4 regions of the Paenibacillus sp. P5_B5 genome follow, and region 1 is predicted to be linked to each of the others. Evidence: riboswitches for the same ligand, from Rfam matches in the RefSeq annotation. Region 1 holds a riboswitch; each other region holds the start of a gene.
The links. A riboswitch is a leader RNA that binds a small molecule or an ion and turns the genes downstream of it on or off. The one in region 1 is predicted to bind cyclic di-AMP.
Positions count from the first base shown of each region.

Region 2: another riboswitch for cyclic di-AMP. It lies ahead of AC1DOK_RS16465 (TrkH family potassium uptake protein); the one in region 1 lies ahead of AC1DOK_RS15490 (hypothetical protein).
Region 3: another riboswitch for cyclic di-AMP. It lies ahead of AC1DOK_RS03915 (betaine/proline/choline family ABC transporter ATP-binding protein); the one in region 1 lies ahead of AC1DOK_RS15490 (hypothetical protein).
Region 4: another riboswitch for cyclic di-AMP. It lies ahead of AC1DOK_RS08025 (CAP domain-containing protein); the one in region 1 lies ahead of AC1DOK_RS15490 (hypothetical protein).

Region 1 is NZ_JBFULK010000011.1:85,188-89,412, forward strand. Features, by position in the region: gene AC1DOK_RS15485 (ATP-dependent DNA helicase) at 1-1,305, shown strand, start outside; cyclic di-AMP (ydaO/yuaA leader) riboswitch at 1,666-1,871, shown strand; cyclic di-AMP (ydaO/yuaA leader) riboswitch at 2,028-2,225, shown strand; gene AC1DOK_RS15490 (hypothetical protein) at 2,359-2,778, shown strand; gene kdpF (K(+)-transporting ATPase subunit F) at 2,885-2,959, shown strand; gene kdpA (potassium-transporting ATPase subunit KdpA) at 2,977-4,225, shown strand, end outside.
Region 2 is NZ_JBFULK010000012.1:97,907-102,131, reverse strand. Features, by position in the region: gene AC1DOK_RS16475 (LysR family transcriptional regulator) at 1-690, shown strand, start outside; gene AC1DOK_RS16470 (potassium channel family protein) at 737-1,402, opposite strand; gene AC1DOK_RS16465 (TrkH family potassium uptake protein) at 1,487-2,839, opposite strand; cyclic di-AMP (ydaO/yuaA leader) riboswitch at 2,924-3,080, opposite strand; gene uvrC (excinuclease ABC subunit UvrC) at 3,257-4,225, opposite strand, start outside.
Region 3 is NZ_JBFULK010000002.1:269,459-273,683, reverse strand. Features, by position in the region: gene AC1DOK_RS03930 (ABC transporter permease) at 1-84, opposite strand, end outside; gene AC1DOK_RS03925 (glycine betaine ABC transporter substrate-binding protein) at 109-1,011, opposite strand; gene AC1DOK_RS03920 (ABC transporter permease) at 1,048-1,710, opposite strand; gene AC1DOK_RS03915 (betaine/proline/choline family ABC transporter ATP-binding protein) at 1,710-2,885, opposite strand; cyclic di-AMP (ydaO/yuaA leader) riboswitch at 3,060-3,188, opposite strand; gene map (type I methionyl aminopeptidase) at 3,412-4,158, shown strand.
Region 4 is NZ_JBFULK010000005.1:43,352-47,576, reverse strand. Features, by position in the region: gene rfbC (dTDP-4-dehydrorhamnose 3,5-epimerase) at 1-149, opposite strand, end outside; gene AC1DOK_RS08030 (GNAT family N-acetyltransferase) at 256-684, opposite strand; gene AC1DOK_RS08025 (CAP domain-containing protein) at 862-1,611, opposite strand; cyclic di-AMP (ydaO/yuaA leader) riboswitch at 1,615-1,748, opposite strand; gene AC1DOK_RS08020 (methyl-accepting chemotaxis protein) at 2,002-3,759, shown strand; gene AC1DOK_RS08015 (response regulator) at 3,902-4,225, shown strand, end outside.

The sequences.
Region 1 (4,225 bases):
TTAATTATATGCTCCCATGATTTCTATATGGAACATGTATGGACGTATGAGGGACGTAAGCGTGAAGGGCAGCTACCACTATTACCAGAGCATAGCGCAGTTGTATTTGATGAAGGACATTTACTTGAGTCAGCTGCGCAGAAGGCGTTGACATACAAGCTTAAGCACTCCGTATTCGAAGAAATTGTCATTCGTTTGTTACAAGGAGAGGTTCGTGAAGATCTTGCTCTTGCAATAGAAGATGCCATAACTCATAGCGAAGTGTTATTTGATCTGTTGCATCAGAATAGCGTAGCTGTGAAGGGTTCAGATCGGAAGGAAATTACTTATACAGATGAGTTAATCTATGCGATTAACCGATTTAGAAGCGCTATTGCACAGATTGAGGAAGAATTGGTACTCGAGAGCGGCGTTTATTCATTGGATGAATATCAGCTTCGGATTGTGGAAGAACATCTGGAGATGATTGGACTTGCATTAAGCTTGTACAGCCGTAAAGATCAATTAATCTCTTGGGTGATGGAGGATACCAATGGGCTTACCCTCGTCATTATGCCCAAAATGGTTAAGGAAGTGTTAGAGGAACGGGTATTCTCTCAGAAAATGCCTGTTGTATTCTCGTCCGCAACACTTTCAATTGAGGATTCATTTCATTATGTAGCTGACAATCTGGGCGTTAAACAATACCTGTCGATGTCAGTACCATCTCCTTATAACTATGCGGAGAAGATGAAAGTATTTGCGCCACAACTCAGCCAAGAAGTGAGCTCTACTGATTTATTCTCAGCAAAAATGAAAGTTGCTATAGCATCTCTTGGGCAATCGGAAGGCAGGGCACTACTCCTCTTCACTTCCAAAGAAGAGTTGAAGCAGTTTAAGCAAGAGATTGGTCGGTATGAAGCATGTCAAGCTATGAAGTTCTGGTTCGAAGGGGATCAGGAAATTAGTCATCTGATATCTGCTTTTCAAAATGATGAGCATAGCGTTTTATGTGCTGTAACCCTGTGGGAAGGTCTCGATATACCAGGCCCGTCTTTGTCTAATGTGATTATTTGGTCATTACCATTTCCTCCGAACGATCCTGTATTCTCTGCCAAGCGTCAAGCTGCCGCTGAGCCATTCACAGAGGTTGATCTGCCATATATGCTGCTTCGCCTTAGACAAGGAATAGGGCGGTTGATCAGATCTAGTGACGATCACGGTGAAGTGACCATTTTGGGACAAGAGCTGCATCATAATGAGCTGGTAAAAGAGAAGATTAAAGAAATCATGCCAACTGGTGTTAGTATGAGTGTGAGTGTGTAACATATAGCCAAAGCTAGCTAAGCCTAGTCTAGATAAAGCCTCCTATGACAGAATATAGTCTGTAGGAGGCTTACTTACGTTATGTAATTGAACTGTATAATACTCCTTTGTCATGACTTTGTAAATCGTATTTTCAAAATAATTAGTGTTTTCATAATTAATTTCCGCCCATTATTGAAGATCCCTTTTAAAACTACGAAATCATGAGTAATAGCGAGCAAATGGTATGCATCTTGTGGATCAATCGTTATTTATGTTCGCAATTATGCTTATTTGGCTCTATCTTGATTGCAGATCGACTTTACAAGTTTTGCTAGCAGGAGTAATATTCAAAACGTGATTTGAATTGATTAAGTTTCGATTCGCTGATCGCTGAATTCCCGCCTATGGGAATCGGGGGAACCAATGGGTGTAGTCATTGTACGATGTGAGAGTCGTGCATGCTGCCTCTGGGGTGAATCTTGTATGTATCCGTGAATTGCGTCACGAAATTATACATACGAGTAGGGCGACTCTCACCGCCCGAATCCGTCAGCTAACCTCGTAAGCGTGGTAACTGGGCATAAGGACGATATTTTGAATTTCTTTGCGTCAATGCTCTATGAGAGAGGATGATGAAGCTTGTGATCGTATAGCCGACCACAGGGCTTAAGTCTCTGTGGTTTTTTAGTACAATTTTTTGAAAATATTGATTCATTTATGAAAATGAATAATGCAATTGTAGTTCTTTATCGCTGAATCTCCGGGTGCAACATTTGGAGAACGGGGGAACCAATCGGTAGCTGATATCCAGCACCATGGGGTGAATCTTCTATATATTAAGAAGCATGACTGAAGTCATGAGATCTTACATATGAAGTAGGGCGACTCTTACGCCCGAATCCGACAGCTAACCTCGTAAGCGTACCAAGAGAGGCAACAATTTCGTGCGAATTAGACACGGCTAATTTAGCTGTGCTCTTCAAAGAGCCACGGGAATCGTTCCTTTCCTGTGGCTCTTTGTCTATTTCACAGTGTTAATTGTTGCTTAAATCATGTCAGGAGGAAAGACAAGTGATTGAGCAGGAAGTAATTCTCGTATCCGCCCCCAATAAAACAGGCGAGAATTTTATGAAACAATTAAAACTTAAAGGGTTACCTTTTATAGCATTATCCAATAACAAAAATGATAGTGACCGAATTAGTAAATTAGGTGCTGAACAAGTTGTAATCGTAGACAGTGGAGGACATGAGACTTGGATAATTCCAGACCTACCGATCGGCAACGTGTATTTGTTTGAAAACAGTTTTAATCTGTGTTGTCGGTATATTCAGATGTGTCGCGGCTGGACTTCTAAACCAATCTACGTCATTACACATAGCTTCAATCCAAGATTAGTGTATCGGGGACTTGGTGCTGAGTATGTGATCTATACACACAACGATGACGTTTCGTTTCTGATTCAGGATGATAGAGGGAGGGAATCCAAATGAATGATCTATATATGGTTCTTCTGCTAGCAGGTACATTTCTCGTGTTTTATGCTTTCTTAGTTTGGTGTGATCGAATTGTTGATGAATCTGGAGGAGAGCGCAAATGATGATCATCGGTATAATTGCTATTTTTGTATTTGTTTATTTAGTTTACGCGCTAGTGAATCCAGAGAAGTTCTAAATATAGGAGGAAGTTAGATGGGCATCATACAAATTATTGCAGTGATTGTGCTGTTAATCCTAATCGTTAAACCTTTAGGTACGTATATCTATCATATTTTTTCAAATCAAGCTAACCGTACCGACAAAATATTTGGTCCAATTGAGAATGTCATATACCGATTGATCGGACTCAAGAATCGTGCTGAAATGTCATGGAAACGATATGCACTCACTTTAATTGCAGTCAATATAGCTTTAGTGGCAGTGAGTTATTTGATTCTACGGATCCAGCAGATTTTACCGCTCAATCCAAGTGGAATCTCCAATATGGAATCAACACTTTCATTCAATACAGTCATTAGCTTCATGACGAATACAAACCTGCAGCATTATAGTGGTGAAACAGGATTAACCTATTTCTCACAAATGGCCGTGATTATCATGATGATGTTCACTTCTGCCGCAACCGGTATTATTGTAGCTATTGCATTTATCCGGGGATTAACTAGTAAAGGCAAAACGCTCGGTAATTTTTTCGTAGACTTTGTCAAAGCACATATTCGCTTACTAATTCCACTCGCGATTATCGTGACTCTAGTTCTAGTAGCATTAAAAGTACCTCAAACCTTCAGTCCTAGCATTCAAGCAACAACAATTGAAGGGCAAACACAGCAAATACCTGTTGGACCTGTCGCTTCACTAGTTTCGATCAAGCATTTAGGTACGAATGGGGGTGGATTCTTCGGAGTCAATTCATCTCATCCATTTGAGAATCCGAGTCCACTAACGAATGTACTAGAAATTTTGTCGATGTGGTGTATACCAGCTGCACTGACCTTCACATTTGGTAAATTCGCTCGCAATAAGAAGCAAGGCTGGATTATTTTTGGCACGATGCTATTCTTGTTCGTCTCGTTCTTATCGCTTGCTTATTATTCGGAGAGTCAGGGAAATCCTGCAATTAACGCACTCGGTATAAATGCAACTCAGGGTAGTATGGAAGGTAAGGAAGTTCGATTCGGTATTCCGCAATCCGCCTTGTTTACAACCGTTACAACAGCAGCTACCACGGGGTCAGTTAACAATATGCACGATACATTGACGCCACTTGGCGGACTCGTCCCGCTAGGATTAATGATGTTAAATAGTGTTTTTGGCGGCGATGGTGTTGGACTTGTGAACATGCTCATGTATGCCATTCTAGCCGTATTCCTTTGTGGATTGATGGTTGGACGTACACCTGAGTTCTTGGGTCGCAAAATTGAAGCACGAGAGATGAAGCTTA
Region 2 (4,225 bases), on a different contig from region 1:
AACGCAAAGCAAGATACATTAATGCGAAATTTGAAACAATTCAAGAAAGTAGACAAGCACACTTCCTTCACAATTGGCGCGTCACTTACGACCCTTCAGGCGACTTTACCAGATTTATTGTCCGCTTATTTGAATGAATTTCCATTGGTAGATGTGAAAGCATCGACAGGCAAGACGCACGAAATCGTATCGATGGTCAAAGAAAAGAAAGTCGACATTGGACTCGTTGCATCTTCTATTGAAGTAAATGGACTCATTTGCGAACCGTTATTCGAAGACCATCTCTGCTTAATCTTACCGGCCATGCATCCCTATATAAATAAATCTGCACATACAGTTGATGATCTTCAAGGGTTACCTTTGATTTTGTTCTCTCGGGGTACTTGGTATCGGGTGCTAACGGATGAATGGTTTCAGCAATACGGAATTCAGCCTAATATCAAAATGGAGATTGACTCATTCGAGGCTATTATCCGTCTAGTCTCTTCCTGCAAAACGGCAACTCTACTTCCGCTGTCCTATGTCCGCGCACATCTGGAGGAGAATAATGGTCTCATTATTTGCCACGTTCCTGAGCTCGAAGCTACTACAAGAACAACCTCACTAATCTTCTCGCGTGAAGCGCAAGAGAATGAGGCTGTAAACTCGTTTATTCAAACAGCGAGAGCTTATTTTGCAACACGTACATAAGAAGAAACACTTTCACCCTCAAGCTCCACATTAAAGTGGAGTCTTTCTAAGGGCGATCAATGTCATTTTCAAATTTCTCCATACCTTCATTCTTCCCTATTACGACCATCAGATCGCCTTCCTCAAGGATATCCTCGGCAGCTGGTGCCACTATGACCCCACCTTTTTTATTAATCGCTACAATGGAGCATCCATATTTAGAACGTGGGTTCAGAACATGTAGGGAATGTCCATTTAGCTTTTTGGGAACGGCTAATTCCGCAATCGTATAATCGTCTGACAACTCGATATAATCTAGTAAGCTTGGAGAAACAAGCTGATGCGCAACACGAATGCCCATATCTCGCTCAGGATAGATTACACGATCGACTCCAATTTTCTCTAATACTTTACCGTGCAGCTCTGTCAACGCTTTCGCAACTACTTTGGTTACTCCGGAATCCTTAAGTACGATTGTCGTAAGTATACTTGCTTGGATATCATTGCCGATCGCTACAACCACACAGTCAAAATTACGGATTCCAAGTGATCGAAGAACCTCTTCATCCGTGCAATCTGCAACAACAGTATGAGTTAGTACATTGCTCATCTCGTTAACTCTCTCTTCATTAACATCGATACCAAGCACTTCGTATCCGAGCTTAATAAGTTCGCGAGACAATGATGAACCAAAGCGCCCTAAGCCAATTACGGCATATTGTTTATCAACCATTTGTTTTCTCTTCAATCCTTTCATAATACATACCAAATTATTAAGTTCCAAATTATAATGTTAACCAATCGTTATTTTACCTTCTTAACCTATTGTAACTTTACCCTCAGGATATCGAAATAGTTCTCTTTCAGTTTTAGGCCCGACTGCAATAGCAAGTGTAAGTGGCCCTAGTCGACCGACAAACATGGTAAGTAAAATCAATATTTTCCCAATAAGAGTTAAATCAGGTGTCAGTCCCATTGTTAGTCCAACAGTTCCAAATGCTGAAGTAACTTCAAACAAAATTTCTAGAAATGCGCTATCTTCCGTCGCAGAGAGTGCCATTGATACGAAGACAACAAGACCGAGTGCGAATATAGTTAAGGTAATAGATTTCAGAATGCGATCCTTAGCTAGACGATAACGAAAGAGGACAATATCTTCTTTACCGCGGATCATAGAAATGACAGCACCCACCATCACGGTGAAAGTTGTTGTCTTAATCCCTCCACCAGTAGAACCCGGAGATGCACCAATGAACATCAGAATAATGATAAAGAATTGTGTTGCTTGTCTTAACGCACCAATATCAACCGTGTTAGCTCCCGCCGTTCGAGGAGTTACCGATTGAAAGAATGAAGCTAATATTTTACCGCCTGTATCAAGCGATCCAAACGTCTTCGTATTCGAGTATTCGAATATAAAAATAACAATTGCACCAAATGCGATTAAGAATCCAGTGGTTGTTAAAACAACCTTAGTATGTAGGGAGAACTTCCGGAATGATCGATTCTCAACTACGTCAGCCATAACAATAAAACCAATACCACCTAGTATAATCAGACTCATAGCCACTACGTTAACAACGAAATCATTCGAGTACTTCGTTAATGAGGAGAACTGTCCCGAGACTCCTCCAAATAAATCGAACCCCGCATTATTGAACATTGAAATCGCATGAAAAATGCCATAGTAAATTCCTTTGGCTATTCCTAAATCGAATGACCAACGAATCGAAAAGATAACGGCTGCTACCCCTTCTATCATAAGCGAGTATATCAATAGCTTGCGAAACAATCGCACGATGCCTTCCATAGAACCTGCATTGACTGCTTCTTTAAGCAGCAATCGTTCTCGAAGCGAGATTTTCTTGCGTAGCATGAGTGCATACATCGTTGCAAAGCTCATAAAACCTAATCCGCCAATTTGAATAAGACAGATAATGACGACTTGCCCAAACATCGTGAACGAGGTTCCTGTATCTACCACTACTAACCCTGTCACACAGGTTGCTGAGGTAGCCGTAAACAACGCATCGATAAAACTTAATGATTGACCATTTGCTGATGCAATCGGTAGTGCTAGTAAACACGCCCCAATTAGAATAATTAAAGCAAAACCAATAACTAAAATTTGAGACGGTGATAATCTACGAATCTTGCGCTTAACTTTCATATATCCCCCTACAATAAGAAGTGAAACTAATAAACTCTTACCCAAAAACAAAAAAAAGACACCTGAAACTAGTGTCAACGTATAGTTAACTGACACATAGCCTACGAGGTTAGCTGACGGATTCGGACGGCAGTTACGCCCTAATTGATAGACTGATCACCTTTATGGATCAATCTAACAAAATTCACCCCTAATATTGGTTCCCCCGTTTTCTCTTCTAGAAATTCGGCTTTTTATTCAATTGATTTGAATTATATCGCTTGGTTCATAGGTTTACAATAGCTTGATTCACTGAAATCAGGCGATATGAACAGATTCAACTTGTTTTATAGAGTAAAGTAAAGCTATATCCTTGTATATCTCATTATATTTGCTATTTGCTTGCGTTATCTAATCTGTCTGAAAGCTTTATTGAATTTATTGTTCCGTATTTTCCTTAGGTTCATTCAATGCATCCAGAATTTGTTTAGCTAGCTTATCTCCAATCCCAATTTCATGAAAATCATCTACACTTGCTTCTTTCATTTTTTTGACTGAACCAAAATGCAAGAGCAGCTTCTTACGACGTTTCTCTCCGATCCCTGGAATCGCATCAAGCTGAGAGGATACCATTGATTTCGATCGTGTTTGTCTATGAAATGTAATTGCAAAGCGATGGACTTCATCCTGAATTCGCTGTAAGAGATAGAATTCTTGGGAATCTCTAGGTAGCTGAACTACTTTTACAGGATCTCCAATTAACAGCTGGGAGGTCTTATGCTTCTCATCCTTCTTAAGTCCGCATACAGGAATGTATAGGCCTAACTCATTCTCAAGTATATCTAGCGCAGCTGACATTTGACCCTTACCACCGTCAACAATAATTAAATCGGGCAGCGTCAAATTCTCTTTAAGCGCACGTTCATATCTGCGTCTAATAACCTCGCGCATGGATTCATAGTCATCTGGTCCCTGCACTGTGCGAATTTTATATTTGCGATATTGTTTACGGTCTGGCTTCCCGTCGGTGAATACAACCATTGCAGATACTGCATCTGTTCCTTGAATATTGGAGTTATCAAAGGCTTCAATTCTTCCGACATGGTTAATTCCTAACCAGCTTCCAAGTCCTGATGTTGCTCCCAATGTACGCTGCTCATCTCGCTCCAATAATCGGAACTTATCCTGAAGTGCGACTTCAGCATTGCTGGTTGCCATATCAACCATTTGCTTTTTTAGACCCCGCCTCGGGAAGAGTACCTTCACCTTCAGCCAGCTTTCAAGCGAATTCTTGATATCATTCGCATCGGAGGCTGCTGCAACATCATCATTAACAATAGTATTTTCATCAGCATTATTAACATCAGCATCATCAGCGACATCATCATTAACAGCATCATTAACAAC
Region 3 (4,225 bases), on a different contig from region 1:
TGACACCAAATAATCCCACAACAAACCTGAATTTCGACTCATATAAGACAGTAAATCTACAATCGTCCATTGATAATCGCCCATAGCCTACTCCCTTCTGACTGCCTCCTATTTATTAGCTAACATCCCTTGATCGTTCAAATATTTAAGAGCGACTTCTCGCTCACTTTTCTTCTCAATATCAACTTCATAACTCAAACCAATGATGGTGTCTGCATTCAGCTTACCTACTAGCTCCTGCACAGCTTGTTCTACTTCAGGATACTTCTCTGCAATTTCATTCAGCATGACAGGCGATGCATCGAATGGAGGAAAGAACTGCTTATCGTCATCTAGAGTTTCTAGACCATAGGCTTTCAGACGAGAGTCAGTTGAATACGATAGAACAACATCGACCTGATTGTTACCTACTGCTTCATACACAAGACTCTGTGTCATCGGATATTCTTCTCCGAACTTAAAGTTGTATGTCTTCTGGAATGCTGGATATCCATCATTCGAGCGTTCAAGCCAATTTGTATCTACTCCAAGACGAAGCTTGTCTGCATCCTTAGCTACATCTGAAATATTCTTATAGCCTTTCTCTTCTGCTACTTCTTTACGCACAGTAAATGCATACGTATTCTCGAATCCAAGAGAATCCATCCAGTTAAAACCATAATATTGATCAAAACCTACTTTAGCTTGCTGTAGTACCTTCTCGCGATCCTTCGTATCCTCTATTGGAAAATGGTTATTGAAAATTTCACCAGAATAGAGAGTCGCCAGCTGAACTTCACCACGCTTCATTGCATTAACGACAACGGTACTTGATGCTAAGTCAGGAATAATCTTCGCTTCAAGCTCCGTTCGATCTTCAATGAGTGCTTTATACATTTCGGCAATAATCTTCACTTCGGTAAAAGTTTGAGTACCAATTACAATTTCGTTGCTAGAGCCGCAGCCCGTTAATAAAGCCATTGATGCTAGAAGTAGACTTGCTACTCCCACCTTCATCCGTTTAGGTAGCATATTGAATTCCCCCTTCTGTTCCTTTGCCGATCCTAATTAAGCCGTAACAGAACTTGTTCTGCCATAACGGCGTGCAAGTACACGCTCAAGCCAGCCAAGTAATGCATCTGCGAGCAAGGCTAACACGATCGCACCACCAGCACCAGTAACAATCAATTCGATCTTATTAACCCCAAGACCAGCAACAATTAACTGTCCTAAGCCACCTGCTCCAATAAGTGTAGCGAGTGTCGCCCAGCTGATAATATAAACGGTCGTAATCCGAATACCTGACATAATATAAGGCAGCGCAAGCGGCAATTGAACCTGCAAAATACGTTGTATCGTACTGTAGCCCATGCCCCTCGCTGACTCCAATACACTTGAATCAACTGATTGGAAGCCATCGTACGTATTACGAAGAATTGGCATGATGGAATAGAGGAAGAGCGCCATAATCGCCGGCTTCATCCCGATTCCAAGAAACGGAATAAGAACAGCTAACAAGGCTAAGCTTGGTATCGTCTGTAATAAATTCGCCAAGAAGAATACCACGCTGTTCAACCATTTGAACCTGTTATTATAGACAAGGAGAATTGCGAGTGGGATGGATACAATACAGCCTAGAAGAACAGAAATTGCCGTAATGGTTAAATGCTCCTGTAATGCCGTAAAAATATCTCCACTTCGCTCTGAAAAGAAAGTTAGTAAATCGTTCATCATTTAGCCTCCTCTCCGAGGCTCAACGCATACTGATCAATTAGAGCTGGGTAAACCTCATTCAGATGGCTGACAATACTACCTCTGGTTAGTAGTCCAACCAATCTGCCCGTGTCATCAACAACTGCAAGGTTCGATAACCGATGATTAGTCATCATCTCGACAGCTTCAGGCAAAATAGTTCCAGGAGACACCTGATAGGCAATCAGACGCATCACATCCTGTACCGTCTTGTCTTCCCCACCGAATTCATGCAGCACACGATAAATGGATACAATCCCAAGCAGCTTACGATAACGATCGACTACAAATAAGCTGTCCACCTTACGAGCCTCCATCATCTTAATTGCTTCTGCTAAACCACGATTCGGGTAGGTTGTTGCTGGCTGTGTCACCATCACATCATCCACAGTCGATACGCGCATAGGCTCTCCGAGCTGTGTTGACTCCACATTCTTCTGTCCGATGAATGTACGCACAAAATCATTCGCTGGATAACGTAAGATTGTTTCTGGTGTGCCAGCCTGTATAATTTCTCCATCCTTCATCAGTACGATGGTATCGGCGATTTTAATAGCCTCATTCATATCATGCGTAACGAAGATAATCGTCTTCTGCAAGTCCTGCTGTAGACGAATTAATTCATCTTGAAGCTGTTCACGACTAATCGGATCAAGTGCGCTGAAGGGCTCATCCATCAGAATAATATCAGGATCCGCTGCTAATGCTCGGATAACACCAATCCTCTGCTGTTGACCACCACTTAACTCTGAGGGATAACGATGACTATAAACTTCAGGTTCTAGATTAACCATCTCCATCAGTTCATTCACACGCTGATCAATTTTGCTCTGCTCCCACTTCAATAAGTGAGGAACTACCGCAACATTCTTTGCAATTGTCATATGTGGAAATAACCCTACGTTCTGAATCACGTAACCTACTTTACGTCTAAGCTCAACCGGGTTCTTCTCTGAAATATCCTCACCATTAATCAGCACTTTACCGCTCGAGGCTGTAATGAGCCGATTAATATGCTTCATTGTCGTTGACTTTCCACAACCACTCGGACCAATAATAACCGTAAGCTCACCCTTCTTAATCGTCAGATTAATGTCTTTGAGCGCTTGAAAACCATCATCATATACTTTATTGACATGTTGAAATTCAATCACATTTATTTCCCCCTATCCAAATATATAGAAAAAGACCCCAACACAAAAAAAACGACTAATGAGTCATTTTGATGTGAATTAGGGTCATTTAAAAACACAGCCTGAACAATATTAATTGTGTATCACTGCAAAAAACCCGAATATAAATTCGGGTCATGGTTGTTCAATATAAAAATATGACCCATCTTCTGCAAACGAGGTTAGCTGACGGACTCGGAATAGATGGTTTCCTACGCATGACTGCGATTCGCCCCAGAAATGGTTCCCCCGCTCCCTAAATTAGGAACTAAGCGTACCTTAATGTTATTAGAATATCCCAATTATGTCAACTCTACTATCAAATGTCTTAAAAATAGCCATTTTATGTATACCATTGGTATCAACGTTTATCATTAAATTTTGGCCAATAACGTTTGTTACTAATTTCCAAGCAGGATTAAAACAATATGACACGCTATTGGCGCGAATAATGGTAAAATAGAATAGATGCCTTACCAACCAATCCTAAGATAAAGAAGGGACTATCATGATTATTCTAAAGACGAAGCAAGAAATCGAGGACATGCGAGTTTCAGGGAAATTATTGGCTCAGTGTCATCAGGAATTGAAGAGCAAGATCAAGCCAGGTGTTACTACACTTGAAATAGATCAATTTGTTGAGAATTTCTTACGAAAACATGGAGCTACACCCGAACAAAAAGGATACCATGGATTCCCATTTGCAACCTGCGCATCCGTTAACGATGTAATCTGCCATGGATTTCCAAAGAATGAACCCTTAAAAGAAGGAGACATTGTAACAATTGACATGGTCGTCAATCTCAATGGTGCATTGTCCGATTCCGCGTGGAGCTACCGAGTAGGCGAAGTATCCGAACAAGCAGATAAGCTGCTAACTGTGACTGAAAAAAGTCTCTTTCTTGGCATTGAACAAGCGGTTGTTGGCAACCGAATTGGCGATATTGGCCATGCTATTCAGCAATATGCCGAGGCGAATGGCTTCTCCGTAGTTCGTCACTTTATTGGGCATGGAATAGGCAAAACCATGCACGAGGATCCGCAGGTACCTCACTACGGTTCCCCAGGTAAAGGCGTACGTCTTAAAGCTGGTATGGTAATTACAATTGAGCCGATGCTCAACACAGGCTCTTATCAAATCAAGATGGATAGCGATGGTTGGACCGCAAGAACTATCGATGGCGGTCTATCCGCCCAGTATGAGCATACACTTGCCATTACGGATGATGGTCCTATTATTTTGACACAGCTATAATCAGGAGTAGTTAATGAAAATGACCGGAAGAACCCTCAGGTTCGATCCGGTCATTCTTGTTAAGAGA
Region 4 (4,225 bases), on a different contig from region 1:
TGGTTGTCCTGAACGAATGCGATGTTAATCCCTGCATCTTGAAACTCTCGTGAATTATAGCTCTCCATAAAGAAGCCACGTGGGTCTTCATAGCTTGCAGGTTCAATGATATATACATCTCGTAATTGTTTTGTTGGAATTATTTGCATACTAAATACACCCGCTTTACCCGTTTATATCACCATATGCGGTGGGTAAGCGGAACATACATAATGAACCGACTCCGTCCACTAATGCAAGACGGAGTCGGTTATTTTATAACTTTTTAACTAGATAATAGTGCGTATGCTCGCCTGCAACACCCTCAATTTGTCCATATACTTCAAACCCTTGTTTTTGATAGAAACCAAGTGCTTGAAAGCTGAGAGTGTCCAATTTAATCATCGAGCATTTCAGTTCCTTCGCTTTATCCTCTGCCATCTGAATCAGCTTAGCACCATAGCCACGCTTCCTCAGTTTCTCATCTAGCCATAGAATTTCAATCGCTAAGACATCCCAGAAATTACGACCTATCATTCCGCCACATACCTGACCACTCTCTTCGTCAAGCACGAAGAAGTTCACTTCTTGATGCTGCTCTCTCAGACGCTCTGAAATATGGTTTCGATTAAATTGTGATAATCCAGTTCTTACTTGCTTTTTGGCTTCTATATTCTCACCGTTGTCCTCTATGATCCGAAACATTGAATCCCCCCCATATCATTCAGCATAATAATCTAACATCTTATATAGATAGTAATTCTACGATAATCGAAAAATTTAATCAATTTATCGATAACCGCCAAAACATATGCTGATATATTCACAAAAAAAAGACTAACGAAAGACATATTTCATGCCTAACGTTAGTCTCTATTGAAATTAACCTATGAACTCTTGTACCCATACACCTTGATAATATCCTACACCTATTTTCGTAAAGTTAGGGTTTAGGATGTTTTCCTTATGACCCGCACTGTTCATCCAGGCTTTCATAACATCCGCTGGAGAACGCTGCCCTTTAGCAATGTTCTCACCCGCTGTGCGATAAGAAATGTTATAAGACTTCATCATATCGAATGGTGAACCGTATCTTGGTGAATTATGATCAAAATAATTATTAGTGTACATATCCTTTGCTTTATCTAGCGCCATATTTGAAAGAGCTGTGTCCATAGTTAGTGGCTTAGCACCAACTTTTGCCCGCTCATCATTAACAAGTTTAACAACCTCTTGTGTAAATTGAGAAGTGCCTGTATCCGGCTTAGTGCCCGTATCTGGTTTAGTACCTGTTCCTGGCTTAGTGCCTGTATCAGGCTTCGTGCCTGTGTCCGGCTTAGTACCTGTACCTGGTTTAGTACCTGTGCCCGGCTTAGTACCGGTACCTGGCTTACCTGTAACCGAATCCTTCCATTGCGGAGGCCATACAATATGAATGTTTCCGAATTCCGGATTTTTAATTTTCGTCTGAAGATCACTATTAATCTTCTTTATGATCTGATTAGCAGACTCATTATCTGGCAACTGACACGAATTATTTGTAGCGGCGGATGCTGCTCCAGCTCCAGCCGACACCATCATAACTAATGCTAGCGAACTTGTTACTGCTACTTTCTTAAAACTCTTTTTCATATCTTACTCTCCTTTGGTAGCCTACGAGGTTAGCTGACGGGTTCGAGATAAAGAGCAATCCTCTACCATATCAAATGGTTTCACCCCACAAAAACAACGGTTCCCCCGCGCTCAATGAGCTTCGACTTGATTGTGGTACTAAACCATAGTAACATCCTCTACCAACTCTTTCATTCCCAAATTAATGGTAGATATGGTTGTATTCAACTAGTTGACGCGATTATTAAAATAATCAAATAATTACTCTATTAAGTCACAAAATTAACATATGTCTGAAAATTATTATTCATTATCAAAAGGTCTTTGTAGGAATTTGTCGAAATACTGGGTGTAAATGGCATTGTTACTGCTATAGCAAGAAGAAACTGGAATAAACTGGAGGAGAACTATATGAGCAAAGATAAATCATTACAACCTACAATAACGATTCGCACCAAACTCCTTACTGCATGTTTAATTCTGTTAATCGTTCCAATAATTATTATCGGAACAATCAGTTATCAATCGTCATCCAAGGAAACAAACACACTTATTGAAAAAAACATTCAAAATAACGTAGCCATGGCACTTGCTCTGATTACCTCATTTGATGAATCCGTAAAGAATGGAACTTTATCTAAAGAAGAAGCACAAGAAAAAGTGAAAACAGCCTTACTTGATTCTAAGCAGGGGGGTATAAGAACGATCAATAAAGATATTGATTTGGGTGAGCACGGGTACTATTACGTACTTGATGATCAAGGTATGCTGCTGGCACATCCAAAGCTAGAAGGTCAAAGCATATGGGACAGAAAAACAAGTGACGGTTTCTACTATATCCAAGACGTTATCGCTAAAGCGAAAAGCGGTGGCGGATTAACCAAATATAACTGGCCTTTACCGAATTCCGAAAAGGAGGCGCTCAAGGTAGTATACAGTGCGTATTACGAGAATTGGGGCTGGATTGTCTCTGCTGGATCCTATATGCAGGATTACAACCAAGGACTCACCAATATCCTTAAGACCCTTCTCATCACACTTGCGAGTTGCTTCTTGGCAGGTCTACTATTTTCCTATTTATTCGCTAGGCATATAGCTAAGCCACTCTCTATTGTAAGTGAACAAACGGTGCAAATCGCAAAAGGTGATCTTACGGGTGACTTCCTACTCATCAAGAATCAGGATGAGCTCGGACAACTCGGAAGAATGTTCTCACTCATGCGTCAGAACATTCTTAAGCTTGTAACAGAAATCAGCACAAGCTCTGATCAAGTATCACAGAAGCTCGGGGCTTTAGCTCAATCAACACATGAAGTAACGGAAGCGAGCAACCATATTTCTTCTTCCGTCCAGCAAATTTCGTTACTCACTCACACACAAGCCAGAAGTGTTGAGGAGAATGCAAATGCAATGGAAGAGATGGCGGCAGCTATCCAGCGGATTTCAGAGACATCTACCATTACACTTGGTGTATCTGAAAGTATGGCTAATGAAGCTGATCAAGGTAGTTTATTTATAGCTGAGACTACAGAGAAAATGACTTCTCTACATGCCACGATCAGTGATTTATCGATCGTTATTGAGCAGCTTAATGATCGCTCACAGCAGATTGGTTCAATCGTTCAAGTCATTACAGAAATCGCTAATCAGACAAGATTATTATCACTCAATGCTGCGATTGAATCGGCTCGAGCTGGGGAAGCGGGTCAAGGCTTCGCTGTAGTTGCTTCCGAGGTTCGGAAACTTGCAGATCGCTCTAATCATTCTGCACTGCAAGTATCGGAGCTCATTAGCAGTATTCAAGGCAACATCACATTTGTTGTAACAGAAATGCATAGAAGTGAAATAGAAGTGAATATTGGAGTTGAATCCGTAATAAAAACAGGAGAAGCCTTTAATCGGATTCATCAAGCGACGAAGAATACTGTGACTCTTATTCAAGACGCATCCGCCGCTTCACAGGAGCTATCCGCGGGAGCACAGCAGGTTGCAGCGTCCTTGCAAGAAATGAAGCGAATGTCTGAGAACACCGCTAACACGACTGAATCCATATCAAGCTATACGGAGGAACAACTTGCGTCAATGGAGAACATTGTTGCATCTGCTGACTCAATTAGCCATTTAGCTGAAACTCTGCAGCAAACAGCTCATCAATTCAAAATTAAATAATTGAAGTTGATAAGCAAAGTGCTATTAATAAGAATAATTTTAGTCACATATTCGAGCATGTCTCTAACATTGAACTTGCAAATCATAATGTTTAAAGATAATCTGTAAGGGAAACCAAGTCTAAACCATAGGTGGGAATAACATGAGTAGACAGATTCTCATCGCTGATGATGATCCACATATTCGGGAGCTTGTAGGCCTGCTACTAAAAAGAGAAGGCTATACGGTACATGAAGCTGAAGATGGCGGTGCTGCTGCAGCAATACTTGAACAAGAGAACATTCATCTAGCAGTTGTTGATGTGATGATGCCGATCAAGAATGGTTGGCAGCTATGTGAAGAAATTCGCACACACTATGATATTCCTGTTATTATGCTCACTGCCAAAGGACAAGCCAAAGATATCGAAACGGGCTTTCTAGCCGGTACAGATGATTATATGGTCAAGCCCTTTGAACCCAAGGAA